4 regions of the Mesorhizobium sp. M8A.F.Ca.ET.181.01.1.1 genome follow, and region 2 is predicted to be linked to each of the others. Evidence: predicted binding sites of a transcription regulator. Region 2 holds the regulator's gene; each other region holds the start of a gene.
What was found. Region 2 encodes PhoB, which activates phosphate uptake and scavenging genes when phosphate is short. Its sites were predicted from a motif close to TGTCATNNANCTGTCAT; they were not measured.
Positions count from the first base shown of each region.

Region 1: EN824_RS29040 (acetoacetate decarboxylase) is a predicted target of PhoB. The motif match lies at 5,072-5,088, and genes of this name have one in related genera.
Region 3: EN824_RS32385 (PhoX family phosphatase) is a predicted target of PhoB. The motif match lies at 3,867-3,883, and genes of this name have one in related genera.
Region 4: EN824_RS02365 (acid phosphatase) is a predicted target of PhoB. The motif match lies at 6,222-6,238, and genes of this name have one in related genera.

Region 1 covers NZ_SRTV01000011.1:40,308-48,229, reverse strand. Annotated here, with positions in the region: gene EN824_RS29070 (thiamine pyrophosphate-dependent dehydrogenase E1 component subunit alpha) at 1-2, opposite strand, end outside; gene EN824_RS29065 (NAD(P)H-dependent oxidoreductase) at 5-1,333, opposite strand; gene EN824_RS36215 (acyl carrier protein) at 1,636-2,298, shown strand; gene EN824_RS29055 (hypothetical protein) at 2,470-3,369, shown strand; gene EN824_RS29050 (phosphodiesterase) at 3,356-4,135, opposite strand; gene EN824_RS29045 (3-hydroxybutyrate dehydrogenase) at 4,202-4,990, opposite strand; gene EN824_RS29040 (acetoacetate decarboxylase) at 5,218-6,006, shown strand; gene EN824_RS29035 (patatin-like phospholipase family protein) at 5,999-7,159, shown strand; gene EN824_RS29030 (MFS transporter) at 7,343-7,922, shown strand, end outside.
Region 2 covers NZ_SRTV01000005.1:478,505-486,426, reverse strand. Annotated here, with positions in the region: gene EN824_RS20895 (sugar ABC transporter permease) at 1-1,206, opposite strand, end outside; gene xylF (D-xylose ABC transporter substrate-binding protein) at 1,348-2,388, opposite strand; gene EN824_RS20885 (ROK family protein) at 2,653-3,897, shown strand; gene phoB (phosphate regulon transcriptional regulator PhoB) at 4,151-4,840, opposite strand; gene phoU (phosphate signaling complex protein PhoU) at 4,859-5,566, opposite strand; gene pstB (phosphate ABC transporter ATP-binding protein PstB) at 5,592-6,395, opposite strand; gene pstA (phosphate ABC transporter permease PstA) at 6,392-7,243, opposite strand; gene pstC (phosphate ABC transporter permease subunit PstC) at 7,247-7,922, opposite strand, start outside.
Region 3 covers NZ_SRTV01000019.1:13,311-21,232, reverse strand. Annotated here, with positions in the region: gene EN824_RS32410 (phosphatase PAP2 family protein) at 1-381, opposite strand, end outside; gene EN824_RS32405 (hypothetical protein) at 390-731, opposite strand; gene EN824_RS32400 (sensor histidine kinase) at 899-2,290, shown strand; gene EN824_RS32395 (response regulator transcription factor) at 2,287-2,949, shown strand; gene EN824_RS32390 (hypothetical protein) at 3,177-3,668, opposite strand; gene EN824_RS32385 (PhoX family phosphatase) at 3,945-5,948, shown strand; gene EN824_RS32380 (hypothetical protein) at 6,079-6,303, shown strand; gene EN824_RS32375 (NAD(P)/FAD-dependent oxidoreductase) at 6,295-7,479, opposite strand.
Region 4 covers NZ_SRTV01000001.1:485,710-493,631, reverse strand. Annotated here, with positions in the region: gene EN824_RS02400 (VOC family protein) at 1-372, opposite strand, end outside; gene EN824_RS02395 (hypothetical protein) at 528-782, shown strand; gene EN824_RS02390 (PLP-dependent aminotransferase family protein) at 798-1,967, opposite strand; gene EN824_RS02385 (GNAT family N-acetyltransferase) at 2,129-2,587, opposite strand; gene EN824_RS02380 (GIY-YIG nuclease family protein) at 2,861-3,148, opposite strand; gene EN824_RS02375 (hypothetical protein) at 3,335-3,823, opposite strand; gene EN824_RS02370 (DUF922 domain-containing protein) at 3,926-4,525, shown strand; gene EN824_RS02365 (acid phosphatase) at 4,559-6,094, opposite strand; gene EN824_RS02360 (cytochrome-c peroxidase) at 6,304-7,539, shown strand; gene EN824_RS02350 (SDR family oxidoreductase) at 7,746-7,922, opposite strand, start outside.

The DNA.
Region 1 (7,922 bases), on a different contig from region 2:
ATGATCACGCCTCCACGGTTCCGTAGACGAGCTTGTCCTGGCGGGCGCGCAGTTCGGCGATCTTGGAGCCCGGAGCCGGGGTGGCATTGGCGTAGGTGATCAACTCACCCTTCTTGATCGGCGCCGTCACCGAACCGCCCTGCAGCAGGCCGCAGGGAATGGCCCTGACGGCATGCGCTTCCGGCGCCGTCATGATCCAGGCGCGATAGCAATATTCGCCGATCGCATCGAGCTTCTCGCCCGGCTGCATGTCCTTCTTGGCAACCGCGGCCACTTCGGCCACCGGCTTGGCCAGCGGCACCATGTCGGCCTTGCCGTAGAGCACGACGCGGGCGCAGGTCAGAGGCACTTCGAGCGAAGTCAGGTGATAGGGGCGGTGGAAGGTGAAGTACGGGCCCTTGCCCATCTTCAGGTCTTCCATGCGCTCCGAGATGCGCGGGTGGGACATGTCGGCGACGACGAAGACGCCCGGCGCGACGCCCTTGCCGATCGAATAGTCGACGACGCCGACCCTGGACAGCACGCCGCCATCCTTCTGCGGCACCAGGACCTTGTTCAACTCGCCAAGCGTCGCCGCAGGGCCATGCATGCCAGCCTTGTCCGGCACCAGTCCGGTGGCATTGGCGATCGCCGCCATCTCGACCATGGTCTTCGAGCCGTCGACGAACTCGACCAGCATGCGCACGTTCATGTGCCGGCGCCTGGCCTCTTCCTCATAGGCGGGCGGCGTGGCGTCGATGTTGAGCGGATTGTTCTTGCCCTTGCCGGCGGCGACGATCGGATGGCCCATCGCCGAGACGAATTCGATCAGCTCCATGCAGGAGGACGGCTCGTCGCCGGCGCCCAGCGAATAGGTGACGCCGAGCCGGTCGGCTTCGCTCTTCAGATAGGCGCCGATTGTGACGTCGGCCTCGACATTCATCATCACCAGATGCTTGCCATGCTCCATGGCGCGCAAACCGATCTCGGCGCCGACGGCGGGAACGCCGGTGGCATCGATGACGACGTCGATAAGATCATTGTTGATGACCAGGCTGGCGTCATTGGTGACCGCCACCTTGCCGGCTTCCATGGCAGCCGTCATCGCCGAAGCGTTCGACACTTCGCGCGCATGGCCGGTTTCCTGGAAGGCAATGTCCACCGCCTTGCTGGCGGCAGGCAGGTTCAGCTCGGAGATCGCCCCGATCTCGATGCCCGACATGTGGGCGACACGGGTGACGATGTCGGTTCCCATCTCGCCCGACCCGATCAGGCCGATGCGGATCGGCTTGCCCGATTTGCCGCGTTCCTCGAGATCGCGAGCAAGGCCCGTCAACGAAACATTGGAAGCCATACCGCTCATTCCTCCCATAATGCAGGCTTGTTCAATTGCCTGACGGGTATTGAACATCTGTATTTCTGTCAAGACTAATGTCCAAAATCTGCGTGTTTTTGCAGCACTTTCACAATGCGTCCAGCACAGCAGAAAAAGCCGGTGGAGAGCCGGCAAAACGCGTAATTCCACATTGCCGTGACGAGACTGCACGCAATGGCGGCGCGCGTGCGTCCCGTCCCATGGCGCACAGGATACTTGTTAGGAGCCGTTACCCTGCGTAAAAGCGTTGGCAGTGAACATGCATCGGTTAGGGGCTTCCGATGAACGTGCAACAACGGGTTGGACCTGTGGCAGTGCCAGGCGATGGCCCGGCCCATGCGATTGCCGGCATCTTCGCCACGGAGTTGGGCGTACCGGCAGTCGGCTTCGACGACAATTTCTTCGATCTCGGCGGCGATTCGCTGATGGCGGAGACTTTGGTGCTTGCCGTGCAGAAGCGGTTCGGCGTCAAATTGCAGACCTCGGTCCTGCTCGAAGCCCAGACACCGCGCGAATTCGGCCGCTTGATCGCGTCGCTGGTACCGGAGCATCCGGCCCGCGAACTGATCGTGCCGGTGTCCGGCAGCGTCGGCCAGGAGCCGATCGCGATGATCCACGGCATCACCGGCTCGGCCTTGTTCGCCAATCGCTTCAGCAGGCGTCTGAAAGACAAATACGCGTCCGGCACGACGGGCGATCCAGAGGCCTACACGCAGTCGCATGAGGCGCTCGCCAGGCGCATCGCGGCGCGCCGCGGGGTGGTGGAGGGAACCGCCAAGCGATTCCTGACGCCGATGGCCCTGTCATACTCGGCAATGCGCCACCAGGTCCTGGGCTATCTGCTTTACGGCGCAATACTTGCAGCAATGAAGGGAATGGCGCGCAATGCGCGAAAGATCGCAACAAACATATCAACCCCGTGCAGAACCCGGATGGCGTTTTAGCGCTACGATGTCGCGATTGATAGCGGCCGCGACCAGATCAGGTTGAAATACAGCATGCGTGTACGGACCAGCCGGTGGTCGCGAATTCTCGCGGTTCAAGACCAGGGTTGTGGGAAGATGGGCTTCGTCTTATGAGCAGGCATCCGATTTTGGAGCAATGGCGAAGTTTGCATGAGCTGGAAGCCGGCCAAGGGCCTTGTTGATCTGCTGAACCACAACTGGCCTGTCAGAAAGGTCAAGGCTTTTCGCAACGCATTGATTGAGCGTGATTTTCGCGCGCGCGGCATTCCCGAAGGCCTGAAATTCGCCGAGGAGTTGCGGCAAACCGGCTCCCAGCGCTTCTGCTTTGTCATTGCCTTCAATACGCCCTGGGTCATCGATGCGCTCACCCGCGCCTGGCATTTGTATTCCTCGGGAATGACGCTGGTCGTCGTTGACAATTCATCCGATCGATCAGCCAGGGTGCGTATTGCGGACATCTGCCGGGAGCGAAAAGTCACTTATTTCGGTTTGCCTCGGAATCGGGAAGGCCATCCCAACCGGTCGCACGGGATTTCCATGAACTGGATCTTCCACAACGTCGTTCGGCCATTGCGGCCGGAGCTTTTCGGATTTCTGGATCACGACTGCTTTCCGATCGCCCGCGTGGACATTCCCGCAATGATGGAGGGAAAAGTCGTCTACGGCTCAAAGCGCCCAGCGCAAGCGGACCCTGAAGCCTGGTTCATGTGGGCTGGGTTCTGCTTCTTCCGCTTCAGCGCCGTGCAAGGACTGGACCTGGACTTCACACCGCGTTTTGTCAGCGGAATGGACACCGGCGGCGGAAACTGGACGCTGCTGTATCGCGGGCTTGCTGAGAACGATGTTTCGGATGCACAGAAGACGGCAGCCGATCTCGACTATGGTGGGGTAGAGGCGGACCATCGCATGCTGGGCGGCGCTTTTTTTCACATCGGCGGCGCCTCGCACAGAAAACTGGTCATGACCCGGGAGTACCGGCGGCTGATCTCGGACCATGTGTGGGAGACCCACCTCGGCGGCGGCGAAAGCCGCCTCGTCAAGGACCCTTGACCGGCTCGGGCTGGCCGGCCCCAAAATCGTGGAAATGTACCACCACCCCATCCGCATCGATGAAGATGACAGCATAGGCTGGCGGCTCATGGCCCAGCCGCCAGCTGTCCGAAAAATCCAGTGCGCTCTGGTGGTTGGTGCTGCACAGCGTGCTGACTGGTATGCCGCGCCAGCTGCCGGCGATCAGCCTGTGAACATGGCCGGCGAAGATGTGGCCGACATTGCTGTGGCGCCGGAGAATGTCATGCAAGGCATCGGCGTCGGCGAGCCTGACCTCGTCAAGCACCGGCATGTGGATCCGGAACGGCGGGTGGTGCATGAAGAGGAAAGCCGGCCGGTCGCGCGCTTCCTGCAGCTTCTCGTCGAGCCAGTCGAGACGGGCCGCGCACAGCCTGCCCTCGACATGTCCGGCGTCCAGCGTGTCGAGCAGGATCAGGCGGCCATCGCTGCCATCGAAGACGCTCTGGACGAACCCGCGCCCGGCCGGCGCTTCCGGGAACATCTCGAGAAAAAGCGCCCTGTCGTCGTGGTTGCCGAGCATCAGCCGGCAACGCGGCACGAACCCCGCCAGCGCCTGCCTCAACGCCGCATAGGCGGCGCGCTCGCCATCATTGGTCAGGTCGCCTGACATCACCACCAGATCGGCATCGGCATGGTTCCTGCCGATATCGGCCAGGCAAGCCTCCAGCCGGGCGAGCGGATCGGAGCCATGAAGACGGCCACCCGGCGCCATCAGATGCGGATCGGAGAGCTGGATGATTTTCATGGGCTCGCGCACTGCCTTCCTGCCGCCGCCTGGCGTCGGCCTGAAGCCGGTATGTTTCGACCAGCTCTACTGCGCCGTCCAGCCACCGTCCATCGGTAACGTAGTGCCGGTGATCTGCTTGGCCGCATCCGAACACAGGAACAATGCCAGTGCCGCAAGCTCTTCCACGGTGACGAATTCCTTGGTCGGTTGCGCGGCCAGCAGCACGTCGTGCTTGACCTGCTCCTCGGTCATGCCGCGCGCCTTCATCGTGTCGGGGATCTGCTTTTCGACCAGCGGCGTCCAGACATAGCCGGGCGCGATCGCGTTCACGGTGATGCCGTTCTGGGCGACTTCCAGAGCCACCGTCTTGGTCAGGCCCGATATACCATGCTTGGCCGAAACATAGGCCGACTTGAACGGCGAGGCGACCAGTGCGTGCGCCGAGGCCGTGTTGATGATGCGGCCCCATTTGCGGCTTTTCATGCCCGGCACCACCGCCTTGATGGCGTAGAAGGCGGCAAGCAGGTTGATGCGGATGATGGCTTCCCACTTGTCGTCGGGGAACTCCTCGATCGGCGCCACATGCTGGATGCCGGCATTGTTGACCAGGATGTCGAGGCTGCCGAACGCCTCTTCCGCGTCGTGGATCATGGCGGTGACCGCGGCGCCATCCATCATGTTGGCGTCGGAATAGCGGCACCTGACGCCGAAATCCTTCTCGATGCCGACTCGCTCCTGCTCGATGGCAGCGGCGTCGCCAAGGCCATTGATGGTGACGTTGGCACCCTCGGCGGCAAAGGCGCGGGCGATCGCGAGGCCGATGCCGCTGGTCGAGCCGGTGACAAGCGCATTCTTCGAAGACAGGGAACCCATGGGGAGATCTCGCAAGAGGTGGGAGGGAGTGGTGTTGAGGCAGATAGTTTGTGCGGCGCAACAAGACAATGCCACGGCCATGTGTCGGCTCGATTACAGCCCCGCGACCGCCTTTGCCGGCTTCGTGAAAGGGCGTCTTGGCGATGACACGGCATTGTCATGCTGCCATGCAACATATTTCCCAGCGCATTCGCGCGGGGTCATTTTCGAACGTTGGGGGCACCTGGATGGAAATCGCCGATGTCGTGAAGCGCGCCTATGCGATGCCGCTCACCAATCCCTCCTTCCCGCCCGGCCCTTATCGTTTCTTCGACCGCGAATACATCATCATCACCTACCGCACGACACGCGAGGCGCTCGAGGCCGTCGTGCCGGCGCCATTGGAGATCGATGAGCCGCTGGTCAAATACGAATTCATCCGCATGCCGGACTCGACCGGCTTCGGCGACTACACCGAGACCGGTCAGGTCATTCCCGTACGCCATAAGGGCCAGCACGGCGGCTATGTCCATTCCATGTATCTCGACGACGACGCGCCGATCGCCGGGGGCCGTGAGCTGTGGGGGTTTCCGAAAAAGCTCGCCAACCCCAAGATCGTCCATGAAGGCGAGGTGATCGTCGGCACGCTGCACTATGGCAGCGTTCTGTGCGCCACCGGCACGATGGGCTACAAGCATCGGGAAGCCGACCACGATTCCGTGCTCGCTTCGCTCGCCGCCCCCAATTTCCTGATCAAGATCATCCCGCATGTCGACGGCACGCCGCGCATCTGCGAACTGGTCCGCTACTACCTCACCGACATCACGCTGAAGGAAGCCTGGACCGCGCCGGCCGCGCTCGATCTGCGGCCCCATGTCATGGCCGACGTGGCGAAGCTGCCCGTGCTCGACATCGTGTCGGCGGTTCACTTCAAGGCGGACCTCACGCTCGGCCTGGGCGAAGTCGTACATGATTACCTCGCTGACCACAGCCGATCCGCTGCCAGCGCAACCCAGCTGGAGAAAGTCAGTGCTTGAGCGTACCCGCAACAAGGCAGCAGCCGCCACCATCGAGGAAATCACGGCGCAGTATGACCGTATCGCGCTGGTCTTCCAAGGCGGCGGTGCGCTCGGCGCCTATCAGGCAGGGGTCTATCAGGCGCTGGCCGATGCCGGCTGCGAACCGAGCTGGCTATCCGGCGTCTCGATCGGCGCCATCAACGCCGCGATCATCGCCGGCAATGAACCGAGCCGCCGGTTGCAGCGGCTGGAACAGTTCTGGCAGACGATTTCTGGCCGCAAGATCTGGTCCTACACGCCCGAAGGCGACATCTACCGCGACATCCGCAACCAAACCTCGTCGTTGATGACGATGACAATGGGCCAGCCCGGTTTCTTCAAGCCGCGCAATCCCAATCCCTGGTTCCAGCTGTCGGGGGCAGAAGGCGCCACCAGCTTCTACGACACCGCCGAGTTGAAGGACACGCTGGAGAGCCTGATCGATTTCGATGTGCTGAACGACGGCAAGAAGCGGCTGAGTGTCGGCGCGGTCAATGTCAGGACCGGTAACTTCGTCTATTTCGACACCGAGAAGGTGCGGATCGCGCCGGAGCACATCATGGCCAGCGGCGCGCTGCCACCGGCCTTCCCCTCGATCCGCATCGAGGGCGAATATTACTGGGATGGCGGCATCGTCTCCAACACGCCGCTGCAATATCTGCTCGACCAGGAAGAGGACCGTTCCTCGCTGGTGTTCCAGGTCGATCTGTTCAGCGCTCGCGGCGTGCTGCCGCGCGGCATGGCCGACGTGCTGTCGCGCCACAAGGACATCATGTATTCGAGCCGCACGCGGCAGAACACCGACAATTTCGAGCGCATCCATGCGCTGAAGATGAAGCTGCTCGATGCGCTGAAGCGCGTGCCGCCGGAGCAGCTCAAGGAAGGCGAGAAGGAGCTGATCGCCGACTATTCCAACGCCGGCGTCGTCAACATCGTCCACCTGATCTACCAGCACAAGGGCTACGAGGGTCACGCCAAGGACTACGAGTTTTCAGGCACCTCGATGCGCGAGCATTGGGAGATGGGCCTCGAGGACACCGAGCGCACGCTGCGTCACAAGAAATGGCTGATGCTGCCGACCAATGCCGATGGCGTCACCATCCACGACCTGCATCGCGAAGATCCGACTTGATACTTGCACCCGCCACAAGCTGAGCAATCTCGGGAAAATGCATAGCGGTCGCTCGGCTGGAAGCCCGTAAACTGTGAAGCTCTGCTTCATAGGCCATCAACATTATCGCGGATAGCCGCTCGCGGAGAGCGGGCTTACATCTGGGCGCCAGCAGAATGCGCTGGGCTCAATGGAGTACCGCCGATGACCGCCGAAGCCGTTTCCCCTGCTGTCGTTCCATCGCGTGACGCCTGGCGCGGCCTGCTGTGGTTTGTGCCGCTCACGGCGCTGTGGCTACTCTTGATCTATCGTTGGCCGGCGATCCCGGACAGCGGCGTTCCGACCACGTTCCACCAGCTCGCGGCTCACGGGCTCGTCGCTCTGGGATTGTGGCTCGGCCTCGAACATACGAGCCTGACGCCCGGTCAACGTCGCGCGACCTGGTTGGCGATCATGATCGCGGACACGCTGTGGTTCGCCGTCGCTTGGAGCGCCGCGATCAATGGCGTCTTCCACCAGGACGCCACGGCTTTGCCGGCGTTGCCATCGGCCATCTTCCTGCCGGTGGTCATCGGCGCGCCGCTGTTGCTGTTCTCTGGGCGGATCGGGCAGGTGCTCGATGCGATGCCAGCGAGCTGGCTCGTCGCGGTTCAGCTCTACCGCGTATTCGGCAGTTGGGCTCTCGCGGCGTGGCTGCATGGTGCGCTGCCCGGCGTGTTCGCAGTGCCAGCAGGCATCGGAGACATGCTGACAGGACTGCTCGCGTTGCCGGCGGCGATCGCGG
Region 2 (7,922 bases):
GATGATCGTTCCCGAGCCGCCGGCAAGCGACGTGCCGCCGATGACGGCCGCGGCAATGACGAGCAGCTCGTCCAATGTGCCAAGCACATTGGTGGAGGAGTTCTGCCGGGCCGACGAAATGGCGGCTGCGATCGTGGCCAGCACGCCCATGATCATGAACACCTTCATGGTGATCCAGCGCGTGTTGATGCCGGCGAGATTGGCCGCTTCCGGATTGCCGCCGATGGCAAAGACATAACGGCCGAAACGGGTGCGGTTGGTGATGAAGGTCATGACCAGGCCGACGGCGACCGCCATCAGCACCGGTATCGCGATGCCGTGGGCGATGAACAGGCCGCCCTCGGGTACGGTGATGTTGTTGGCGGCCGCGTAGCGGTTCACGATGCCGATCGGCCATGGATAGGAGTTGGCCAGCCAGACCGCGCCCATGATGACGGCGCAGGTGACGGCGCCGAGCAGCGTCTCGGCCCAGACCGGCCGTAGCGGGAAGCGGAAGCGCTTGCGCTGCACGCGCCCGTTGAACAGCGCGAACACGACGGCCAGGCAGGCGACGATGCCCACGACCCAGCTCCAGGTGGCGCCGATCGATCCGGCCGGGCCGCCGCCCATCAGCTGGAAGGTGGCGTCGAGCGGTGCCACCGTCTGGCCTGACGTGACCCACCAGGCGGCGCCGCGCCAGACCAGCAGGCCGCCCAGCGTGACGATGAAGGCCGGCACTTCGAGATAGGCAATGACGAAGCCCTGGAAGGCGCCGATCAAAAGGCCGAGCGCCAGGCCGATGACCAGAGCCAGGACCCAGATCCATGGGTTGCCGAGTTCAAGCCCCACGAACCGAACCAGGAAATGTACCTGCGCAAAACCCATGACCATGCCGATCAGGCCCTCGGCGGAACCGACGGACAGGTCGATGTTGCGCATGACGATGACCAGCACCATGCCACAAGCCATGATGGCGACCGCGGACGTCTGCACCGACAGGTTCCACAGATTGCGCGGCGTGAGAAACGTGCGGCTGTCGAAATCGAGCGGATTGACGCCGAGACGCAGGCTCGAAATCACATGCAGCGCGACCCAGATCAGCAGCAGGGCGCCGATCATGCCGAGCATGCGGGTGTCGATCTCGGTCGCCTTCAGGAACCGGGCGACCGCGCCGAGTTCCGAGGCGCGCGCGGTATCGGCCTGCGGGTTGGACGTCGTATCGGTCATGATTTCCTCCAACCGGCTGGCCGTCTACGCGGATGCCGAAGCCAGCCTAGAAGCTATCCGCGTGATGCGGAAACACAAATCTTTTTGAGAAAACGCCGCGGCTTTGGGCCGCGGCGCCTTCATTTCTTCAAGCGGTCAAACTCAGTTGCAGGCCGCAACGCTGCCGGCGGCGACGCCTGCGCAGACTTCGTCCTTCTTGATCCAGCCGGCGTCGATGACGAGGTTGAGATTATCCTTGGTGATGGCGACCGGGGTCAGGAACAGCGACTTGACGGTGTTGCCGCCAGGCGTCGTGAAGTCCTTCACGCCGGCGATGTCGGTCATCTTCTTGCCGTCGGCGAGCTGCGAGGCGATCTCGGCGGCGTTCTTGCCGAGTTCACGCGCGTCCTTCCACACCGACACGGTCTGGGTGCCGAGCGCGATGCGGTTGAGCGCGGCGTGGTCGCCGTCCTGGCCAGAGACCGGCACGGTGCCGGCGAGCCCCTGCGCCGTCAGCGCCGCGACGACGCCGCCGGCGGTGCCGTCATTGGCCGCGACCACCGCGTCGACCTTGTTGTCATTGGCGGTGAGGAACTGCTCCATGTTCTTCTGGGCGTTGGCGGGCAGCCAGCCGTCCGTATAGGCCTCGCCGACATTCTTGATCTTGCCCGAGTCGATGGCTTCCTTCAGCACTTCCATCGAGCCCGAGAACAGGAAGTCGGCATTCGGGTCGGCACCCGAGCCCTTGATGAAGACGTAGTTGCCTTCAGGCTTCACCTTGAACACTTCGCGGGCCTGCATGCGGCCGACTTCCTTGTTGTCGAAGGTCAGGTAGAAGACGTCCTTGTTTTCGATCAGGCGGTCATAGCCGACGACCGGAATGCCCTCGTCGAGCGCTTTCTGCACCGCCGGACCGATGGCCGAGGCATCCTGCGCCAGGATGATCAGCGAATTGGCGCCCTGCGAAATCAGGCTCTCGACATCGGTCAGCTGCTTGCCGGGATTGGACTGCGCATCGGCGGAAATGTACTTGTCGCCCGCGGCCTCGATCGCCTTCTTCATGGCGGCCTCGTCGGTCTTCCAGCGCTCTTCCTGGAAGTTGGACCAGGAAACGCCGATGACCTTGTCCTTCGCCTGCGCGACCGACACCAGTGTCAGCGACATGGCGACACCCGCCAGGATGGCGGCTGTGAATCTCTTCATGATATCCTCCCTGCGCCGCGTATGGCGCGACCAAACTGGCCCGAAGGCCGGCACAAAGGCTCTATTTTTTCGAGCCTCGAAAAAACACTGGTCCATCGCCAGAACACTGTCAACATCGATTCTGATGGATTTTGAGGTGCCAGAAATTTTTTTTCGAGCCTCGCAATAAATAAATGACAGCACCGGCCGCTTCTGCCAGTGTTTGACCCTGTTGCCGGAGGTATTCGAGGGGGATCAAGAACCGCGGCAACCGGGAGGGAAAGCATGTCGGTGGGAATCCGCCACGACGATCTGCGCCGGCGCAACCGCGCAATGGTGATTGCAGCCGTGCGCCGGGATGGTCAGCCCTCGCGCACCGAGATCGCCGCCACCACTGGCCTCAGCCACTCGACCATATCGGCGATATCCGCCGACCTGATCGGCGAAGGTATCCTGACCGAAGGCAAGCCGAACGAGGCCGGCTCGCTCAAACGCGGCCGGCCGCAGGTTGGCCTCGGCCTCAACCCCGAGGCCGCGGCTGTGATGACCGTGGTGCTGTCGCTGAATTTCCTATCCGTCGCCGTCATCGATTATGCCGGCCAGGTGGTCGCCGAGGAGCAGCGCCGGCTGGACACGCTGACCATGTCGCGCGAGGCGCTGATCGGCGAATGCACGGCAATAGTGCGCCGCCGCATCGAGGACCCCGATCTCGATATCCGCAGTGTTGCCCGCATCGCGCTGGCGATCCAGGGCATCACCGACACCAAGGCGCGTGCCATGCTGTGGTCGCCGATCACGCCGCAGACGGACATTGCCTTCGCCGACATACTCGAAGCCGAATTCGGCATCCCCGCCACCATGGAGAACGACTGCAACATGATGGCGGTGGCGTTGCGCTGGCGCGACCCTCAACGCTACCGCGACGACTTCATCGCCATCCTGCTCTCGCACGGCATCGGCATGGGCCTGGTGCTCAAGGGCGAACTGTTCACCGGCACCCATTCATCGGGCGGCGAATTCGGCCACATGATCCATCGCCCGGGCGGCGCGCTCTGCCGTTGCGGGCGGCGCGGCTGCGTCGAGGCCTATGCCGGCAACTATGCCATCTGGCGTAATGCCAGGCAGCTTGGCGAGGACGCCGAACCGGTCGCCGATGTCAGCGACGCGCAGATGCGGACACTCGCCGCGACGGCAAGGGAGAAAGACGGACCGGAGCGCGAAGCCTATCGCAAGGCGGGCGAGGCGCTGGGCTATGGGCTGGGCAGCCTGTTCGCGCTGATCGACCCGGCGCCGGTCGCCATGGTCGGTGTCAGTGCCGCCGCCTTCGATCTGATCGAGCCGGCCTTGCGCGAGGCCATCGCCCAGACCGCCGGCGGCCAGCATTCGGAATCGATTTCCTTCGACACCGAGCCGAACGAACTGCCGCTCATTCGCGAAGGCTGCGCCATGCGCGCCTTGACCTTCGTCGACCAGGAGATTTTCGCGCCGGGCGTGCAGGCGAGAGGCAGTGCTGGGAAGAGCGTGGCCTGAGCGAACGCTCCGGTGAATCACCACCAATGCTGGAGGTTGGCCGAGCGCCCTCAAGGTCGTCATCCCTGGGCGGAGCAGCCGCGAAGCGGCGTCGCGGAGACCCTGGGATCCATGCCGTGACCTCGATCGTAGAGTGCAACGGCGCAGAATTCTGCACTGCGGCGACGCGTCGAGGTCCCGGCATGGATCCTCGGGTCTGCGCCGCGTCGCTTCGCTCCTGGATGACGAAGTCAGGGGCGTAGCCGCCCTCGACCTAGTCTTCCCTGATCGCGTAGCCCGCGCCGCGGATGGTGCGGATGACGTCGGGCATGCGGCCATTGTTGACCGCTTTGCGCAGCCGGCCGACATGTACGTCCACCGTGCGCTCGTCGATATAGATCGTCTCGCCCCAGACATTGTCGAGCAACTGGCTGCGCGAGAACACCCGGCCGGGATGGCGCATCATGAATTCGAGCAGCCGGAACTCGGTCGGTCCGAGCCGGATTTCGCTCTTCTTGCGATAGACCCGGTGCGATTCACGGTCGAGCACGATGTCGCCGACCTTGAGCACGCTGGACAGCACTTCCGGCTTGGCGCGACGCAGCAGCGCCTTGACCCGGGCCATGAATTCCGGCGTCGAGAACGGCTTGACCAGATAGTCGTCGGCGCCGGTCGAAAGGCCACGCACGCGGTCGCTCTCCTCACCGCGCGCCGTGAGCATGATGATCGGCAACCTCTCGGTCTCGGGCCGCATTCGCAGGCGCCGACAGAGTTCGATGCCGGAAACAGCCGGCACCATCCAGTCGAGCACCAGGAGGTCGGGCACATTCTCCTGGAGGCGGATCTCGGCTTCGTCGCCGCGCGTCACCACCTCGACCTGGTAGCCTTCCGATTCCAGATTGTAGCGGAGGAGCACGCCGAGCGGCTCCTCGTCCTCCACCACCATGATGCGTGGCGCGATCATTGGCAGATCATCCTATCGTCAAGCCGCCGGCGCCGACATCGCCGTCTCGTCCTGCTTCGGACGATTGGCGGGCAGTTGCGTTCCGGTCAGCACATAATACGCATTCTCGGCGATGTTGGTCACATGGTCGCCGATGCGCTCGAGATTCTTGGCGCAGAACAAGAGATGCGTGCAAGCCGTGATGTTGCGCGGATCCTCCATCATGTAGGTCAGCAGTTCGCGGAACACCGAGGTGTATTTGACGTCGATGCGTTCGTCGTCATTCCTGAGCTTGGCGAGGGCGGCGGCATCGCCGGCCGCATATTCCTCGACCACGCCCTGCACCTGGATCAGCACCAGCTGCGCCATGGAGTCGATCGAGTGCGACAGGTCGCGCGGCGTCGCGGTGAGGCCGACGGAACCGACACGCTTGGCGATGTTCTTGGCAAGGTCGCCGATGCGCTCGAGGTCGCCCGCCATGCGGATCGAGCCGACGACATGACGCAGATCGTCGGCCATCGGCTGGCGCTTGGCGATCAGGGTGATGGCGCGGTCGTCGAGTTCGCGCTGGCGCGCATCCATGATGGCGTCGTCGGAGACGACGCGCTGTGCCAGCGCGTTGTCGGAATTCAGCAGAGCCTTGGTGGCGCCGCCGACCATCGTGCCGGCGAGATCGCCCATGTCGCTGATCAGCCTGCTGATCTGTCCGAGATCCTCATCGAAGGCTGCGACTGTGTGTTCGGCCATGATCCTCGTCCTCGTATGCGTGATATCAGCCGAAGCGGCCGGTGATGTAGTCCTGCGTGCGCTTCTCACGAGGCGACGTGAAGATCTTCTCGGTCTTGTCGAATTCGACCAGTTCGCCCAGATACATGAACGCCGTCTGGCGCGACACGCGCGCCGCCTGCTGCATGTTGTGGGTGACGATGACGATCGTGTAGTCGGCCTGCAGCTCGTCGATCAGTTCCTCGATCTTGGCGGTCGACAGCGGGTCGAGCGCCGAGGCTGGTTCGTCGAGCAGGATGACTTCCGGCTTCACCGCCACGGTGCGGGCGATGCAAAGACGCTGCTGCTGGCCGCCCGACAGGCTGAGGCCGCTAGCGTTGAGCTTGTCCTTGACCTCGGTCCACAATGCCGCGCGCTTCAGCGCCTGTTCGACACGGCCGTCCATCTCGGACTTGCTGATCTTCTCGTAGAGACGGACGCCGAAAGCGATGTTCTCGTAGATCGACATCGGGAACGGCGTCGGCTTCTGGAACACCATGCCGATCTTGGTGCGCAGGAGATTGAGATCCTGCGAGCGGTCGAGGATGTTCTGGCCGTCGAGCAGCACCTGGCCGTCGGCGCTCTGCTTCGGGTAGAGCTCGTAGATGCGGTTGAAGACGCGCAGCAGCGTCGACTTCCCGCAGCCCGACGGGCCGATGAAGGCGGTGACGCTGCGCTCGGGCAGCGACAGGCTGATATCCTTCAACGCCTTCGACTGGCCGTAGTAGAAGTTGAGGTTCTTGACCTCGATCTTGGCCTTATCCACGGCCACTTCGGGCGTGTTCAACTCGGTGGACAACATCGGTTTCATCTGTCCTCTCTGCGTCCGGTAAGGCTGCGGGCGAAAATGCTCAGGCCGAGAACCGTCAGGGTGATTATGAGTGCGCCGGTCCATGCCAGTTGCTGCCATTCCTCATAGGGGCTGAGAGCGAACTGGAAGATGGTGACAGGCAGGCTGGCCATCGGCGCGTTGAGATTGCTCGACCAGAACTGGTTGTTGAGCGCGGTGAAGAGCAGCGGCGCCGTCTCGCCGGAGATGCGGGCGATGGCGAGCAATATGCCGGTGACGATGCCGGAGAGCGCGGCGCGGTAAGCGACAGATTTGATGACCACCCAGCGCGGCGCGCCGATCGCGGTGCCGGCTTCACGCAGCGCGTTCGGCACCAGGTTGAGCATGTCCTCGGTGGTGCGCACCACGACCGGAATGACCAGGATGGCCAGCGCAACGGCGCCGGCAATGGCGGAGAAATGTCCCATCGGCCGCACCATCAGCTCGTAGACGAACAGGCCGATGATGATCGATGGCGCCGACAACAGGATATCGTTGATGAAGCGCACGATGGTGGTGAGCTTGGAGAAGCGGCCGTATTCGGCCATGTAGGTACCGGCGAGCACGCCGATCGGCGTGCCGACGATCACGGCGATGATCGTCATCACCACGCTGCCGTAGATGGCATTGAGCAGGCCGCCGGCGTCGCCGGGCGGAGGCGTCATTTCGGTGAACACGGCCAGCGAGACGCCGGACAGGCCCTTGTAGAGCAGCGCGCCGAGGATAAGCGCCAGCCAGGCGAGGCCAATGCCGGCGGCGACGACGCACAGCGTCATCATCACGCCATTCCTGCGCTTGCGGCTTTGGTGAAGCGATGCGGCTGTGGACATCGGTCAGGCTCCCGTACGGGCGTCGATGCGCATCAGCATGTAGCGTGCGATGGCAAGGATGAGGAAGGTGATGACGAACAGGATCAGGCCGAGCGCCACCAGCGAGGAGGTGTAGAGATCGCCAACGGCTTCGGTGAATTCGTTGGCGATGGTCGCCGAGATCGTCGTGGCGGGCGCGAACAGCGAAGTCGAGATGCGGTGCGCGTTGCCGATGACGAAAGTGACGGCCATCGTTTCGCCGAGCGCACGGCCAAGGGCGAGCATGACGCCGCCCATGATACCGATCCGGGTATAGGGAATGACCACGCGCCGCGTCACTTCCCAGGTCGTGCAACCGATGCCGTAGGCCGACTCTTTCAGCACCGACGGCACCGTGTCGAACACGTCCTTGGTGATCGAGGTGATGAAAGGCAGGATCATGATGGCGAGGATCATCGCCGAGGTGAGCAGGCCGATACCATAGGGCGGGCCGGCAAACAGATTGTTGAGCCCGGGAACACCATGGAACAGCCAGATGATAAAGGGTTGCACCGTCGTCTGCAGGAACGGTGCCAGCACGAACAGGCCCCAGATGCCGTAGATGATCGAGGGGATGCCGGCGAGCAGTTCGACCGCCATGCCAATCGGGCGCCGCAATGCGCGCGGGCAAAGTTCGGTGAGAAAGATCGCGATGCCAATG
Region 3 (7,922 bases), on a different contig from region 2:
CCGGTCGACGCCGACTTTCAGCAGGCTCGACAGGAGCTGGCCGCCCGCCACGGCAACGAAGATGAGAAGCGCGGTGCCTCGCCTGCGGATCAAAAGCAGATATATGATCGCCGCCGTGGTGATCAGCACCAGCACGCTGGTACTGCCAAGACTGGTGACGTCGCGCATCGCCCCTTCCAGCCATGATGGACCGATGGGAACGCCGGGCTGGCCCGGCTGGCGGAAGGCAAGCAGGATTTCGGTATCGAAGGCGTGCGGCGTGGTGGCCCGTGCCACCTCCATCAATTCCTCGAACGCCCACAGCCCACCAGCGATGACCAGGCCGGCCAGCAGCACCGGGAATTCGACCCGGTTGAGCAGCGTTTTCGCAGCGTTTTTCATCGGCACGGTTATAACCGCCCTTGCAGATAGGGCCCAAGGGTGATCAGCGCCACGGCGGCGATCGCCAGCATGATGCCGGTCGCCTGCAGCGCGTTGACGCGCTCGCCGAAGAACACCAGCGCCACGACATTGACCGAGACCAGCTGGATGACCGCCGAAAGGCTGAACGACACCGACATGCCGAACTCGCGGATCAGCCGCAGCATGATCAGATTGCCCAGCGAATAGAGCGCCAGCGTCAGCAGGATCTTGCCCAGGCTCGGCGCCAGTCCCCATTGCTTGGCGGCGGTCGCCGCCAGCAGGAAGATCACCGTTGAAAAACCCAGCTGCAGCAATCCCGAAAAACTCAACGTCCGTCCCCCTCGAAGTGGCTTTCGCCTGATATCGCGGACCTTGTTTCCGAAGCGCGCCGAGACGTCAAGCGAGGTCGTTGCAACGAAGGTCTTGGCAACGGCGAGACTGAAGCTCAATGTGCTGGAATCGCCCAGCATATCGATAGAAGGGCGGTCAGGGGACCATGATTCGTATTCTTCAGAACTTGGCGCGGCGCTGGAGCGAGCTTTCCCTTGCCCTGCAATTCGTCGTTGCCGGCGGCTTTGGGCTGCTGGTCGTCATGCTGATCGTGGGGACTTGGGTGACGACGCAGATCCGGGACGGCGTCATTCGCAATTCGGCCGCCACGACGGCGCTTTATGTCGACAGTGTGATTGCGCCGCTGCTGCCCGACCTGCGCAAGAGCGAGGAGCTCAGCGAATCCGTCAAACAGGCGCTCGACGAGACACTCGGCCAGGGCGCGCTCGGCAAACGCCTGGCGTCGTTCAGGCTCTGGCGCCGCGACGGCACGGTGCTCTACGCGAAGGACGCGGATTTGATCGGCCGCCGCTTCGAGCTGAACAAAAATCTGCGTTCCGCCTTCCAGGGTAGCGTCATGGCCCAGTTCGATACGTTCGACGAGGACGAAGACAAGGAGCGGGCCGCGGGTGTGCCGTTGCTCGAAATCTACAATCCGGTGCGCGAACCCTGGTCCGGCGACGTGGTCGCCGTCACCGAATTCTACGAGCTCGCCGGCGATTTCAAGGCCACCCTGGCTTCCGCCCTGCTGTCGAGCTGGCTGATCGTGGCCGGCACCACCTTGACGGCATTCCTGCTTCTGTCGGGCATCGTCCTGCGCGCCAGCCGCACCATCGACGACCAGCGCGGGGCGCTGCGCCGCCAGGTGTCGGAACTGCAGGGCCTGGTGACGCAGAACAGCGCCTTGCGGCAGCGCGTGCAGCGGGCGTCCCGCCGCGCCACCGCGCTCAACGAACGATACCTGCGCCGGATCGGCGCCGACCTGCATGACGGCCCGGCCCAGCTCGTGGCCCTGGCGGCGCTGCGCATGGACAGCCCGGTGTTTACCGGCGACGGCCATGGCAGCGAAGGCCGCTCGACCGAGGTCGCCATGATCCGCAAGACGCTGGAGGACGCGATGCGCGAGATTCGCGGCATCTGCACCGGCCTGGTGCTGCCGCAGATAGAAACGGCGGCGGCGGCGGACGTGTTGCGGCTGGCCGTCGAGGAACATGAGCACCGGACGGGCACGTCGGTGACGCTTACGCTGCCCAAACATTTGCCCGAGCCCGGCGCTTCTGAGAAGATCAGTGTCTATCGCTTCGTGCAGGAGGGGCTGAACAATGCCTACCGCCACGGACGGGGCAAGGATCAGGCGGTGCGTGCGGGAATGAAGAATGGCCGGCTTTTCGTCGAAGTGTCGGATGGCGGGCCGGGCTTCGATCCGGCTCGGGCCGAGGGGTTGGGGCTGGCCGGCCTCAGGGAGCGGGTTGAAAGCATTGGCGGACAGTTCGAAACCCTGACGGGGCCGAAGGGCACGAAACTGGTGATCCGTTTTTCGGTCGAGGAGCAAGCATAATGGGCGCCATCCGCATCGCCATTGTCGACGACCATCCTCTCTTCCGCGAGGGTGTGACACGCAGCCTGTCGGAGATCGGAGGCTTCGAGGTGGTCGGAGAAGGGGCTACCGCGCAGGACGCGGAACGCATCGCCTCGACCGTGCAGCCCGACATATTGCTGCTCGACATTTCCATGCCCGGCGGCGGCCTGGCCGCGGTTGCAAGCATCCTTGCCGACCATCCCGCCCAGAAGATCGTCATGCTGACCGTTTCGGAGGCCAATGCCGACGTGACCAAGGCCCTGAACGCGGGGGTGCACGGCTATATCCTCAAAGGAGTCGGGTCGCGCTCGCTTGCCGATATCCTGCGCAACGTGGCGGCCGGCGAAAGCTATCTTTCGCCGATGTTGTCGGCCCGGCTGCTTTCCGATGTGCAGTCGTTGCAGCCCACCAACGGCGTGGCGGACCGGCTGCGGCAACTCACCGGCCGACAGACCGAAATCCTGCGGCTGGTGGCGGAAGGACTGAGCAACAAGGAAGTTGCCTTGCGCCTGGAACTGCAGGAGAAGACCGTCAAGCACCACATGACGGGGGTGCTGTCGAAACTCAGCGTGCGGAACCGCACCGAGGCTGCCCTCATGATGCGCGAGTTTCGCGACCGCGAGAGGGACTTCTCATAGAGCGGTTCGGCGTCGTTGGAATCGCCGACTTACGGCAACGCAGCCAGGGAAAGCGCTACGTGCTTTCCCTGGAATTCTCCAAGTCATCGCAGCATTGGAACACAGCGCGAAAACGAGGTCACCTCCGCCGGGGGGCGGCGGAGGTGACGTGTGAAGCTGGTCGTTGCCTGTTGACCAGCTTCACAAGGCCTAGATTTCAGAAGGCCGAGATTTCAGAAGGCCAAGGTTCAGAGGGCCTTGAGGCGGCTGACATCGGCCGGTGTGGCCGGGCGGTCGATGATCGTGCGGTCGAGCGCATCCTTCATCCTGAAACGGCCGTTCTCGATCTTTTCCGTTATGCCGTCGGGGTGCTGAACCGTAATCTTGTTGCCGTCCACGTCGATCTCGTCGCCGGTGATGGCGTTGACATGGCTGCTCTTCCCGCTCTGGCCCTTGCCGGACCCTGAATTGCCGCCACCGTTATCAGCGCCATTTCCGTTGCCGTTGTTGCCGCCGCCGTTGCCGTTTCCATTGTTGCCGCCGCCGTTTCCGCCGCCGCTATTCCCACCGCCACCGCCGCCGTCATTGCCACCCCCACCCTTGCCGGCGAGTGCGGTCGCGGCCTCGATTCCAGGCACGAAGCCATGAAAGGCAATTCCATAGGGAGCGATGGTCAGCGCCAGAAGCGCCGCCGATCCGAAAGCCAGCCGGCAACAACGGGCCGTTATCGATCCGTGCATCCTGAACTCCGTCGATTGAGCCGGCGCGCCCACCCCAACGTTGCAGTGCAACCAACATCGCCGAAACACGTGGTGACCGGAAGCGACCTCCGACCGTTGCGTTTGTCCTCCAGGACCTTTGCAGGCGCAAGATTGGACTAAAGTCCGAGGTCCGACGTGAAAAACGATGTCGTGAGGGGAGCGGCAGCGCGGATACCATGTCACGAAAATGTGATCAGCCGACTGTAAGGCGGTCGATCAGGCAACAAGCTCCAGCCAATCCAGCCAGAGGCTCTCATGACCGAACATCGCTCCCCCGACGCCCGATTCCGCACCAGCCTGCTCGAGGAAAACGAAGGCCCGGCCAACAATCCCAGCGAAAACCACACGATGGGCGAGATCATCGCCGCGCGGTTTTCGCGCCGGGGTTTCCTCAAGGGTTCGCTTGCCGTCTCGGCGATCGCCGCCACCGTCAGCCCGCTGGCGATGATCGCCGCCGACGATGCCCGCGCCGCGGAAGGCTCGGCCTTCAAGTTCGACGAGCTGGAGGCCGGCATCGACGACAAGCACCATGTCGCGCCGGGCTACGACGCCGATGTGTTGCTGCGCTGGGGCGATCCGCTGTTTGCCGATTCGCCGGAATTCGATCCGACCAAGCAGTCGGCACAAGCCCAGGCCAGGCAGTTCGGCTACAACAACGACTATGTCGGCTATATCGCGATCGATGGCTCGGCGGAACATGGCCTGCTGGTGGTCAACCACGAATACACCAACCCGCATCTGATGTTCCCGGGCATCGTCGAGATCGTCGAGAAGGACGGCAAGAAGGCGGCCGAGGTGGCGCCGCTCTCGAAGGAGCAGGTCGATGTCGAGATGGCCGCGCATGGCGGCACCATCGTCGAGATCCGCAAGGACGGCGGCAAATGGCAGGTTGTGCGTGACGGCAAGCTCAACCGCCGCATTACCTCCAACACCGAGATGGCGCTGTCCGGCCCGGTCGCCGGCCATGACCGCGTCAAGACCAATGCCGATCCGTCCGGCACGAAAGTCTTCGGCACGATCAACAACTGCGCCGGCGGCGTCACGCCCTGGGGCACCTATGTGATGGCCGAGGAGAACATCCATGGCTATTTCTCCGGCGAGCTGCCGGAAGGCCACAAGGAAGCCGCCAACTACAAGCGCCTCGGCATCCCGGAAGGCGCCTATGAATGGGGCACGCATTACGACCGCTTCAACCTCGCCAAGGAACCGAACGAGCCCAACCGCTTCGGCTGGATCGTCGAAGTCGATGTCAACGACCCGAATTCGGTGCCGCGCAAGCGCACCGCCATGGGCCGCTTCAAGCATGAGGGCGGCGAATCGATCGTCGCCAAGGACGGCCGCGTCGTCTTCTATCTCGGCGACGACGAGCGCTTCGACTATGTCTACAAATTCGTCACCAAGGGCATGTTCAATGCCGGCGACCGCGCGGCCAACAAGGACCTGCTCGACGACGGCACGCTGCATGTCGCCAAATTCGCCGAGGACGGCTCGGTCGAATGGATGCCGATCGTGTTCGGCCAGGGTCCGCTGACGGCGGAAAACGGTTTTGCCGGCCAGGCCGACGTGCTGATCGAGACGCGCCGCGCCGCCGACCTGCTTGGCGCCACCAAGATGGACCGGCCCGAAGACATCCAGCCCAATGCCGGCAACGGCAAGGTCTATGTCATGCTGACCAACAATTCCAAGCGCAAGGCCGATCAGGCCGACGCCGCCAACCCGCGCGCCGGGAATGCCTTCGGCCACATCATCGAGATCGTCGAGGACGGCGGCGATTTCGCCGCCACAAAGGGCAAGTGGGAAGTGCTGCTGAAATGCGGCGACCCGTCGGTGGCCGATGTCGGCGCCACCTTCTCCACCGCGACGACGGCCAATGGCTGGTTCGGCATGCCCGACAATTGCGCGGTCGATTCGGCCGGGCGCCTGTGGGTCGCCACCGACGGCCAGGGCCCGAAGGCCACCGGCCGCACCGATGGCCTATGGGCGGTGGACACGGAAGGATCGGCGCGGGCGACCTCGAAACTGTTCTTCCGGGTGCCGATCGGCGCCGAGATGTGCGGCCCGCTGTTTACGCCGGACGATCAGACCGCCTTCGTCGCCGTCCAGCATCCGGGCGACGGCGGCGAGGACTGGGACGCGTTTGGCCGGCCCTCCTACTATGAGGACCCGTCGACCCGCTGGCCCGATTTCAACCCCGACATGCCGGTGCGGCCGGCGGTCGTGGCGATCACCAAGCAGGGCGGCGGCAAGATCGGCGTCTGACAGCGAGACAAAACGAGAGGGGCTTCGGCGATCCGCGGCCCCTCTTTTTTGCGCGGCATTGCATTCAAGCCTCGGGAAAGATTGGTAATTTACACATGGCGCCCTAAATCGCGATCAGGAGATCATCGCCATGCCCAAGTCGATCTACGACCGTGGCCTGCTCAAACCTGACGAAGTGGCCACGTTGCAACGTGTCTTCGATGAGGCCTGCCGCCGACGGCAAGCGCATCCCGAATCCACGGAGGCGCGTGAATTGGCGCTCACCTTGCTTGCCCTCTACAATGCCGGCATGGTCGACGAGGAGATGCTGACCGAGGCCGTCGGTTTCCGGCGGCTGGAGCCGAAATCAGCGTGAGGTGCCCGGCTGGCCGGGACCGGCGATGCGCCTGGCTATCGCCTTGGCCAATATGCCGGCATTGGCGAAGCAGCCGCGGATGCTCGGCCGCATGCCGGTGAACCACAGGCCCGGCAGTTTCGGATCGGCCTGGCCGCCGTTGAAGAGCGGAACGCCTTTCTCGTCGAGCACGCCGAGATTGCCGACCATGCGCTCCAGGCCGGTGCGGTAGCCCGTCGCGGCAATGACGATGTCGGGAGCGATCAGGCTGCCATTGGCCAGCATGACGCCATCGCGGGTGAACTCCCGTATCCCCGGCACCACCAGGATCCTGCCCGATTTGATGGCCTTGACGGCGCCATCGTCGGCGGCGATCGCGGTGTAGTCCGAAGTCAGACGGCTGGCGCCGCCGGCAGGTGCCCGCGGCATGCCGAATTTGGTGAGATCGCCGAAAACCAGGCGCTGCGTCACCGCCATGACCGCATCGGCGACGCGCAGCGGCAAGCGCGCCATGAGCGGCGAGAGGCGATGCACGGCGATCTTGCCGATACGCTTGGGCAAGAGGACGGGGCCGTTGCGGGCCGACAGCCAGACGGCGGCGGTATCGATGCCCGCCAGATGGTTGAGGGCATCGAAGCCCGAATTGCCGGCGCCGACAACCAGCACCTTCTTGCCCGCATAGGCCTGGGCGTCGCCAAAATCGGCCGAATGGACGATCCGGCCCCTGAACGCCTCCATGCCCTTCCATTGCGGCGTGTAGGGCTCCCTGTCGCGGCCGGTGGCGACGACGACATGACGCGCCAGGCGCGAGCCGGCGCTGGTGCGCACGATCCAGTGGTCGCCCCCGGACATGATGGCCTCGACGGAAACGCCAAACTCCACCGGCAAACGGTTCGCCTCATGGAAATCGTTCATATGGCGGATGACGACATCCCGGTGCGGAAAGGCAGGGGTACCCTTGGGATAGGCAAGGCCGGGCAGCGCCGAGAGATCGCGGTGGGTGTTGAGGTGCAGCTGTTCGTGGCGCCGGCGCCAGGGCTCGGCCAGCCGGCTTTCCTTCTCCAGCACCACCGTCGCCACGCCGGCCTTCATCAAGGCCCGCGCGACAGCCAGCCCCGCGGCGCCGGCGCCAATGACGATCGCCGGCTCGACCGCCAGCAACTGCTCCATCATCGTCCCGGGTGTCGTGTTAGCCATTCACACTCGAATCCCATTCGCCCTTGCGGCAACCCCGAAAGGCTCGCAGGCCGCTGTAACAGTTTGATCGCGCGCCGAGCCCGAACGGCAAATCGAAGCCGATTTTCAATGGGCCCGCGCCGAGCCGTGGTCTCGCCCCGGAGCATTCCGCCGCCGGGCGAAAACTACCGGATCGCGCAACCGCGGCCAAAACCACGACATGAAACGGTTGCCCGCTTCTGTCCGAATACATCCAGCCCTATATGGCATATCGGCGGCATCGGCGATAACCAGGTCGCGGCAAAGTGATTGATTCGAGGTCCGGGGGCTGGTGGACCTCTTCTGACGATGCAGGAATTCGAACCCGTAACCGACTCGGCTTCCCGCTAGAAATCAAGGCGCCACGGCGGTCTTGCGTGCCATTCAAGGCATGCGGCGCCGCAGACGGCACGCGGAATCTCGAC
Region 4 (7,922 bases), on a different contig from region 2:
CTCGATGTTGTTGCCGTCGGGGTCGAGCACGAAGGCGGCATAGTAGCCGGGATGATAGGGCCGCTCGCCCGGCGCGCCATTGTCCGTGCCGCCGGCCGCCAGCCCGGCTTTGTGGAAGGCATCGACCATGGCGTGATCCCTGGCCTGGAAGGCCAGGTGATGACGGCCGGTCAGCTTTCCCTGTGCGGCCCGGCTGTCGGCGCTGGAGATGAACAATTCGTCGGCCCAGAAATAATCCTCGCCGGTGCCGCCGATCGGGACACCGAGCACCCGGAAGACCGCTTCGTAGAAGCGCCGGCTGGCGGGGAGATCCCGCACCACGAGCTGGAGGTGGTCGATGAGCCGGCCGCGATGCAATTCCTGGGTTTCCATGAAAGCTCCTCCTCGCAAGGTCTCGAATTTAGGTCCGGGCGGCAGGGCGTCAACGCGCGGCACGTGCATCTGCTGACAACCAGCGACAAATCTTCGGGCGCGATGGAACCATTCGGCTGACGGCGAGTTTGGGGGCGCGGCGGGAGGACTTGCGATTGGATTGTTTTCAGAAGCTTGAAGCGCTGATCGACAGCGCCGATGCCGACGGCATCGAGGAAGCGAACGCATTGCTGCGCCGGTTCAAGGATAGGTCCGAACAGACGACGCGGGCCATCGATGAGTTCATGCTGGACTTCAAGACGTTGGTCTTCGTCGTCGAGACCGGCGTAGAGGGTTTCCAAAAGCCGATCCGCAAGCTCGCCCGCGCCAGGCTCGCGAAGCTCAAATATCTGGTGAACGTGCCGGCGTAGGCGCCGGGCGCGGGCCTAGCTCTTGAGCAGCGCCGCCAGCCGTGGAATGCCCTCGGTCACGGCGCGGCGATTGGCCAGCGTGAACGACAGCCGCAGCGTGTTGCGCCCGGTGCCGTCGGCGTAAAAGGCATTGCCGGGCACGAAGGCGACCCGCGCCTCCTTCACCGACCGCGCAAGGAGTTCGGTGGCGTCGGCGCCTTCCGGCAGCGTCACCCAGACGAACATGCCGCCTTCCGGGCGGCTCCAGGTCACGCCCTCCGGCATGTTGGCTTCCAGCGCGCCGAGCAGCCCGTCGCGGCGCTCGCGATAGGCGCCGATCAGCTTGTCCACCTGGCCGTCGAACACGGATTCGGCGACGCGGTGCATGACCATCTGGTTGACCGACGGGCTGTGCAGGTCGGAGGCCTGCTTCATCAGCACCAGCTTCTCGATCACGTGGCGCGGCGCGCAGACCCAGCCGACGCGCATGCCCGGCGACAGGATCTTCGAGAACGAGCCGCAATAGAGCGTGCGTGCCTTGTCGATGCCGCCGGAGCGCGCGCAGTCCAGTGCCAGGATCGGCGGCACGCCTTCGCCGTCATAACGCAGCGCCCGGTAGGCGGCGTCCTCGATGACGGCGATGTCGAGCTCGCCGGCAAGGTCGAGCACGGCCTCGCGCTGCTTTCGGTCCAGCGTGTTGCCGGTCGGATTGGCGAAGTCGGGCACCAGATAGGCGAACTTCACACGCCCGCCATTGGCGGCGGCAGCGGCGCGATAGGCCGCCGGCGTCATGTTGCCGCCTTCGGGGCGCAGCCGGTCGTAGCGTGGCTCATAGGCGTTGAAGGCCTGCAGCGCACCGAGATAGGTCGGCCATGTCACCAGCGCCGTATCGCCCGGCGACAGGAACAGCTTGCCGAGATAATCCAGCGCCTGCTGCGAGCCGGAGGTGATGAAGATGTTGGCCTCGTCGCAGGCGATGCCGAGCTTGCCCATCTGTCCGGCAAGCCACTTCCGCAGCGGCAGATAGCCTTCCGAGACCTGGTATTGCAGCGCCGCCCCGGCTTCCGCCCCGCCCAGCACATCGGCATAGGCGTCGCGGATGGCATCGGCCGGAAACAGCGAGGGATCGGGAATGCCGCCGGCGAACGAGATGATGTCGGGCTGGTCGAGCAGCTTCAGCAGCTCGCGGATTTCCGACGCCTTCATGCGCGACGAACGCGACGCCAACAGGTTCAAAAGGGTCAAGACACGCCTCCCGGACGTATTTACAATAGGTCAACCTGACTGACCTATATCCGCTTTGTCAGCCGATTTGAATAGTGCCTGAAAGGCTTCCGCTATACGCCAGTCGCCGTCGGCGTCCGTGTCTAAAGGCTCTTCTTGTAACCAATATGGCTGGCGGTGAAGCCGAGCCCTTCATAGAAGCGGTGCGCATCCGCCCGGCCCTTGTCGGTCGTGAGCTGGACAAGGCCGCAGCCGCGCGCCCGGCATTGCCCGATCGCCCATTCGAACATCTTCTTGCCGATGCCGCCGGAGCGCCTGCCGCCGGCAACGCGAACCGCCTCGATCTGCCCGCGCCACGCGCCCTTGCGCGAGAGCCCGGCAAGGAAGGTAATCTGCAAGGTACCGATCACCGCCGCGCCGTCCACGGCCACCGCCAGCAGCTGGTTTGGATCGGCGTCGATGGCGTTGAAGGCATCGACATAGCCTTGCGCCAGCGGCAACGAGGCATCTTCGCGGCTCGCTCCCAGCGGATCATCGGCGAGCATGGCGACGATGGCCGGCAGGTCGGAGGCTTGCGCCTTGCGGAATTGGATGTTGGTCATGGCGGATGAGATACGGCTAGCCGTCACCGGCGGCAAGGTTCGGCTCCCCTTCCCCTTTCGTGGGGGTGTTCCGGCTTGGCAACATGCTTCTCACGACAATGGGCTAGTGGCAGGCTGACATCAGATGTTAGGATGGTGAGGCACCTTCGAAGGTTAGCCTAAGCTATCCCATCTTCGTCATCCTAGGGCGAAGCAGGAGCGCAGCTCCGTCGCGGAGACCCTAGGATCCATGCCGGGACGCCTGCAACGACCAAAGCGGGGCAGGACACAACGCTACCACCCAGTGCCGCGGAACAACTCGAACCATTCCGGATTTGCTTTTTCGATCAGTTCGATCTTCCATTGTCGCGACCAGCGTTTTAGCGATTTCTCGCGCTGAATGGCATCGGTGATGTCGAAATATTCTTCATACCAGACCAGTCGCTGCACACCATATCGACTTGTGAAATACGAGCCTTTGCCGGACTTGTGCTCGGGCATGCGGCGACCGAGATCGTTCGTGACGCCAATATAGATGGTGCCACCCTTCTGGCTCGCGGTCATGTAGACATAGCCGGTCATAAGTTAAGGCTATCGGGTAACGCGTCGGGAGAACATCCTGGTTCCGCTGTGTTCCTCGGCGAACGTCACGGCATGGATCCTAGGGTCTGCGCTGCGTCGCTTCGCTCCTTGCTCCGCCCTAGGATGACGACGGTACGGATGCTCAGCCCAATTGTAGCTGCCACAGCCGCCGCACAGTATCACCAATCAATCCCCATCGGCAGGCTTGGCCTTACCGCACTGCGCCAGCACCTTGCCGATGGCCGCGCTCGACCCCTTCAGGGGAAAGCTGATATCGCCATATTTCTCAGCGCTGACCGACACATCTCCCTTCGAGCGCAGCAGGTCGAGCAGCGGGTCGGCTTTCGCCAGATCGACCACGAAATAATTGTACATGGCCTCCAGCTGCAGCGTCTTGGTCACCGTCTTGCCATCGGCCTTGAAGTCGAACTCGCCGCTGATGCCCGGTTCCAGTTGCTGGCCGCTGTCACCCAGATCGTAGCTCAGCACCGGATTGTCGAAACAGGCCAGCATCAGATGGGCATCGCCCTTCGGCCCGCCGCAGACGGAGGCCGTCAGCACGCTGCCGCCCTCGTCTTCCTCCATCTTGGCGCTCCAGCCGCAGGACGCGGCAAGAACCGGCTGCGCGCCGAGCAATGCCGCCAAGGCGCCGGCGGCAACGAGATATCTTCTCATGACTTCCCCCTCCGGGCATTTGCAGCACCCGCCGGCAGCATATAGGAAAAGCCGTTGAATGGCATTGCCGTCCGGCAAAGGCCGCGCGTCTTGGAGAGAGCGGTGTCGAGAGCCTGTGTTCGCCTGTGTCTTCTGACCGCCGCCCTGGTGGCCTTGCCGCTCGCCGCCCATGCCGAATGGAAGCCGGTCGAGAAGGTCGAGACCTATGCCATTTCAGGCCAGTCCGGACCGGAGCTCTACCGGTCGATCGGCGAGAATGGGCCGAATGTCGGCGTCGGCCGCGCTATCGCCCACACCAATTTCAAGCTGACCTGGACCAGGGACTATCAGCCGCGTGCCGGAGCCTGCGTGCTGGTCTCGGCCAAGCCCAGGCTCATCATCACCTACACCTTGCCCAGCCCCTCCTCGCCGCTGCCGTCCGCCATCCAGAAGAACTGGGAGGTTTTCCTCGCCGGGGTCAGCGCCCACGAAAAGGTGCATGGCGCGACCATTGTCGACATGGTGCGCAAGATCGAGGCGGCGACAGTCGGGCTGACCGTCGCGGATGACCCCAAATGCAGCAAGATCCGGGCCGAGATGACCAGACGCCTGGCCGCGCTCTCGCAGGCGCAGCGCCAGGCAAGCCGCGATTTCGACCGCGTCGAACTCGGCCAGGGCGGCAATCTGCAGAAGCTCATTCTTGCCCTGGTGAATGGCGGCTGAGAACGGCCACCGGCGGCATGACCGCGGTCCGCTCTACCGGCTCAGGTCCAGCGCCGCGCTCAGATCCCCCATCGGCGGTTCGCCATTGGCGGCCAGCGCCTTGTCGCGGGCGACGATGCCGGTCAGCACCGGCAGGTCGTAGCGCGCGGTGATGAAGCGCAGGATCGACGTCGTGTCGTACTGGGTGTGGTCTACCGTGCCCATCCTCGCATAGGGCGAGACGATGAAGGCCGGGATGCGGTTGCCCGGGCCCCAGCGGTCGGCCTTGGGCGGCGCGACGTGATCCCAGAAGCCGCCATTCTCGTCATAGGTGACGACCACCAGCATGTGGCCCCATTGCGGGCTCTTCTCCAGATGCGCGACGACGTCGGCCAGATGCTGGTCGCCGCTCGCCACGTCGGCATAGCCGCCATGTTCATTGAGATTGCCTTGCGGCTTGTAGAAACTCACCGAGGGCAGCTTGCCGTCGTCGATCGCCATGATGAACTCGGCGCCATCCAGGCCACCGTCCCGCAGATGCTCGGCCCGCGCGGCGGTGCCGGGTGCGTAAGCGGCGAAATAGTTGAAGGGCTGGTGGTGGAACTGGAAGTTCGGCACCGGCGTCGCGTTCTTGCCGTCCAGCGTTGCCTGCCAGGCGCCGGCGTACCAGGCCCAGTCGACGCCCTTCAGCGACAGGAGATCGCCGATGGTGATGTCGTGCTGCGGCGGCAGCGTGGTCGGCGCGGCCGGGTCGGCCAGCGCCTTGTCGCCGCCCTCGGCCGGTTTGTTGGCGCTCGGCTGATAAGGCGGCTGCATGGTGTTGACGGCATGGAAATCGGGTGTGATGGCGCCGTCATTGACGAATTTCGGCACGCCGCCGAGCGCCGATGCCGGCGAATTGTCGGCGACCTTCAAGGACGTGCCGTCGGCATCGACCACGGCGATCTGGCCCTTGATCGGACTGGTGTCGGCGTGCGGGTAGACCGGCGTACAGGCGCAGGCGAGCTGGAAATGGTTGAGGAAGGAGCCGCCGAAGGCGCCCTGGAAGAAATTGTCGGCCAGCACGTATTTCTTCGCCACCTGCCACATCGGCAGGCTCGAGCCGTCATAGTGGCCCATGACGAGGCCGCCGGAATCGGCCCAGGCGACGAATTTGTCGTTCTTCCCGCCGTCGATCTGCATCTGCTCCTGGTAGAAGCGGTGCCACAAGTCGTGGGTGATGACGTTGGTTCCCTCATGGAAGCCCTTGGGATCGTCAATGGCGAAGGCGGCGTTGGCGAGATGCGCGGTCTCGGACTCCGTCACCACGGGCGTGACGCCCTTGCCGGTCAGCCCGCCCCAGGCCGGCGGCAATTCGGTCAGCGGCTTGCCGTCGCGGTCGAGCTGGCGCGCCTGGTCGGCCGAGACATTGGCCAGGCCATTGGCGCCGGGGAAGCCGCCATAGAGATTATCGAAGCTGCGGTTTTCGGCATAGATGACGACGACGGTGTCGATCTTGTCGAAGCCGGGAGGGGCGGCATGGGCCGCCGCCGGGGGAAGCAGGGCCGAACCGGCCAGACCGAAGGAAGTGAGGAGCTTGAGCCTCGTCATGGGAAGACCTCGTGGCTTGACTGTGGCTGGAGGGCGCGGGGAACCATAGGGGCAGCTAACGTGGCTGCCTTGTCACCTTTGTGACAGCCGCCGCCACGGCGAACACGGTTTCGTGAGCACTGGAGCCGGTCATCAATCCGTTGCACTGCGTTCCTATTTCCGGACCAAAGCGGACCATGCCCATGACGACCAGACGATGGAAAAGCCTGATGATCGCCATTGCCGCGATCTCGACCTTTGGCCTTGCCGCGCCCGCGAATTCGGCGGGGCCGGATGGCTTCCATCCCGGCCCACTGTCGCGCGCCGAAGCCTTCGCGCGCGCCAAGGCGCTGACCGCCTTGGGGCGAAAAATGTTCTTCGACCCCTCGCTCTCGGCCTCGGGCAAGCAGGCCTGCTCGTCCTGTCATGATCCTAGCCATGCTTTCGGGCCGGCCTCGGCCACGCCGGTCGAAATGGGCGGGCCAAACCTCGACCAGCCCGGCGTGCGCGCCGTGCCATCGCTGCGTTATCTCCAGGCCGCGCCCGCCTTCACCGAGCATTTCCATGATTCCGAGGACGAGGGCGACGAAAGCGTCGACAACGGTCCGACCGGCGGCTTGACCTGGGACGGCCGCGCCGACCACGGCAAGGACCAGGCGAAAATCCCCCTGCTCTCGCCCTTCGAGATGGCCAACAAGGGTGCCGGGGCGGTCACCGCCGCCTTGCGCAAGTCGGCCTATGCCGGCGAGTTCAAGACGGTGTTCGGGCAGGATGTCTTCAACCATCCCAACGATGCCTTCGACGCCGCCGCCGAGGCGCTCGGCACGTTCGAGCAGAGCGCCGCCGTTTTCTATCCCTATTCCAGCCGCTATGATGCCTTCCTCGCCGGCAAGGCGACATTGTCGGCGCAGGAGCTGCATGGCCGCCAACTGTTCGAGGACGAGGCGAAAGGCAATTGCGCCAGTTGCCACCTCAGCGAACCCGCCAATGACGGCGAGCCGCCGCAATTCACCGATTTCGGCCTGATCGCCATCGCCGTACCGCGCAACCCGGCAATCACGGCCAACACCGACCCAGCCTATGCCGATCTCGGCCTGTGCGGCCCGCTGCGCACTGATTTTCGCGGCCGCACCGACTATTGCGGCCTGTTCAAGACGCCGACGCTGCGCAACGTCGCGCTGCGCAAGAGCTTCTTCCACAATGGCGAGTTCCACACGCTGCGCGACGCCGTCGCCTTCTACGCCAGCCGCGACACCGACCCCGGCCACTGGTATCCCCGCAACGCCGACGGCACGGTGAGGAAATATGATGACCTGCCAAAGGCTTACTGGCCGAACTTGAATCAGGACCCGCCCTTCGAAGGCAGGAGACCTGGCGGCAAGCCGGCGCTGACGGATGCCGAGATAGACGACATTGTCGCGTTCCTGCAGACGCTGACGGATGCAGACCAGGTGGCAGCGAAATAACCTGAGACGCGGCGGGACAGCGCCCCCCTCTGTCCTGCCGGACATCTCCCCCACGAGGGGGGAGATCAGCTTTGATTGCGGCTCTCGCCCATTGGTTCAACGTTCCAAAAAGGCGCGGGGCGCCAACACTGCAATCTCCCCCCTTGTGGGGGAGATGTCCGGCAGGACAGAGGGGGGCGCGAAGGAACACGACGCCCCTTAATATGTCACAGCGCCCGGATAACGCCCCCATCCACGCGGATACTCTGCCCCGTAATATAGCCCGCCCCTTCCGACGCCAGGAAAGCGATGGTCGCGGCGACCTCCTCCGATGTGCCATAGCGCTGCATCGGCACGTTGTCGCGGCGCTCTTCCGTGGCCGGCAGGCTGTCGATCCAGCCGGG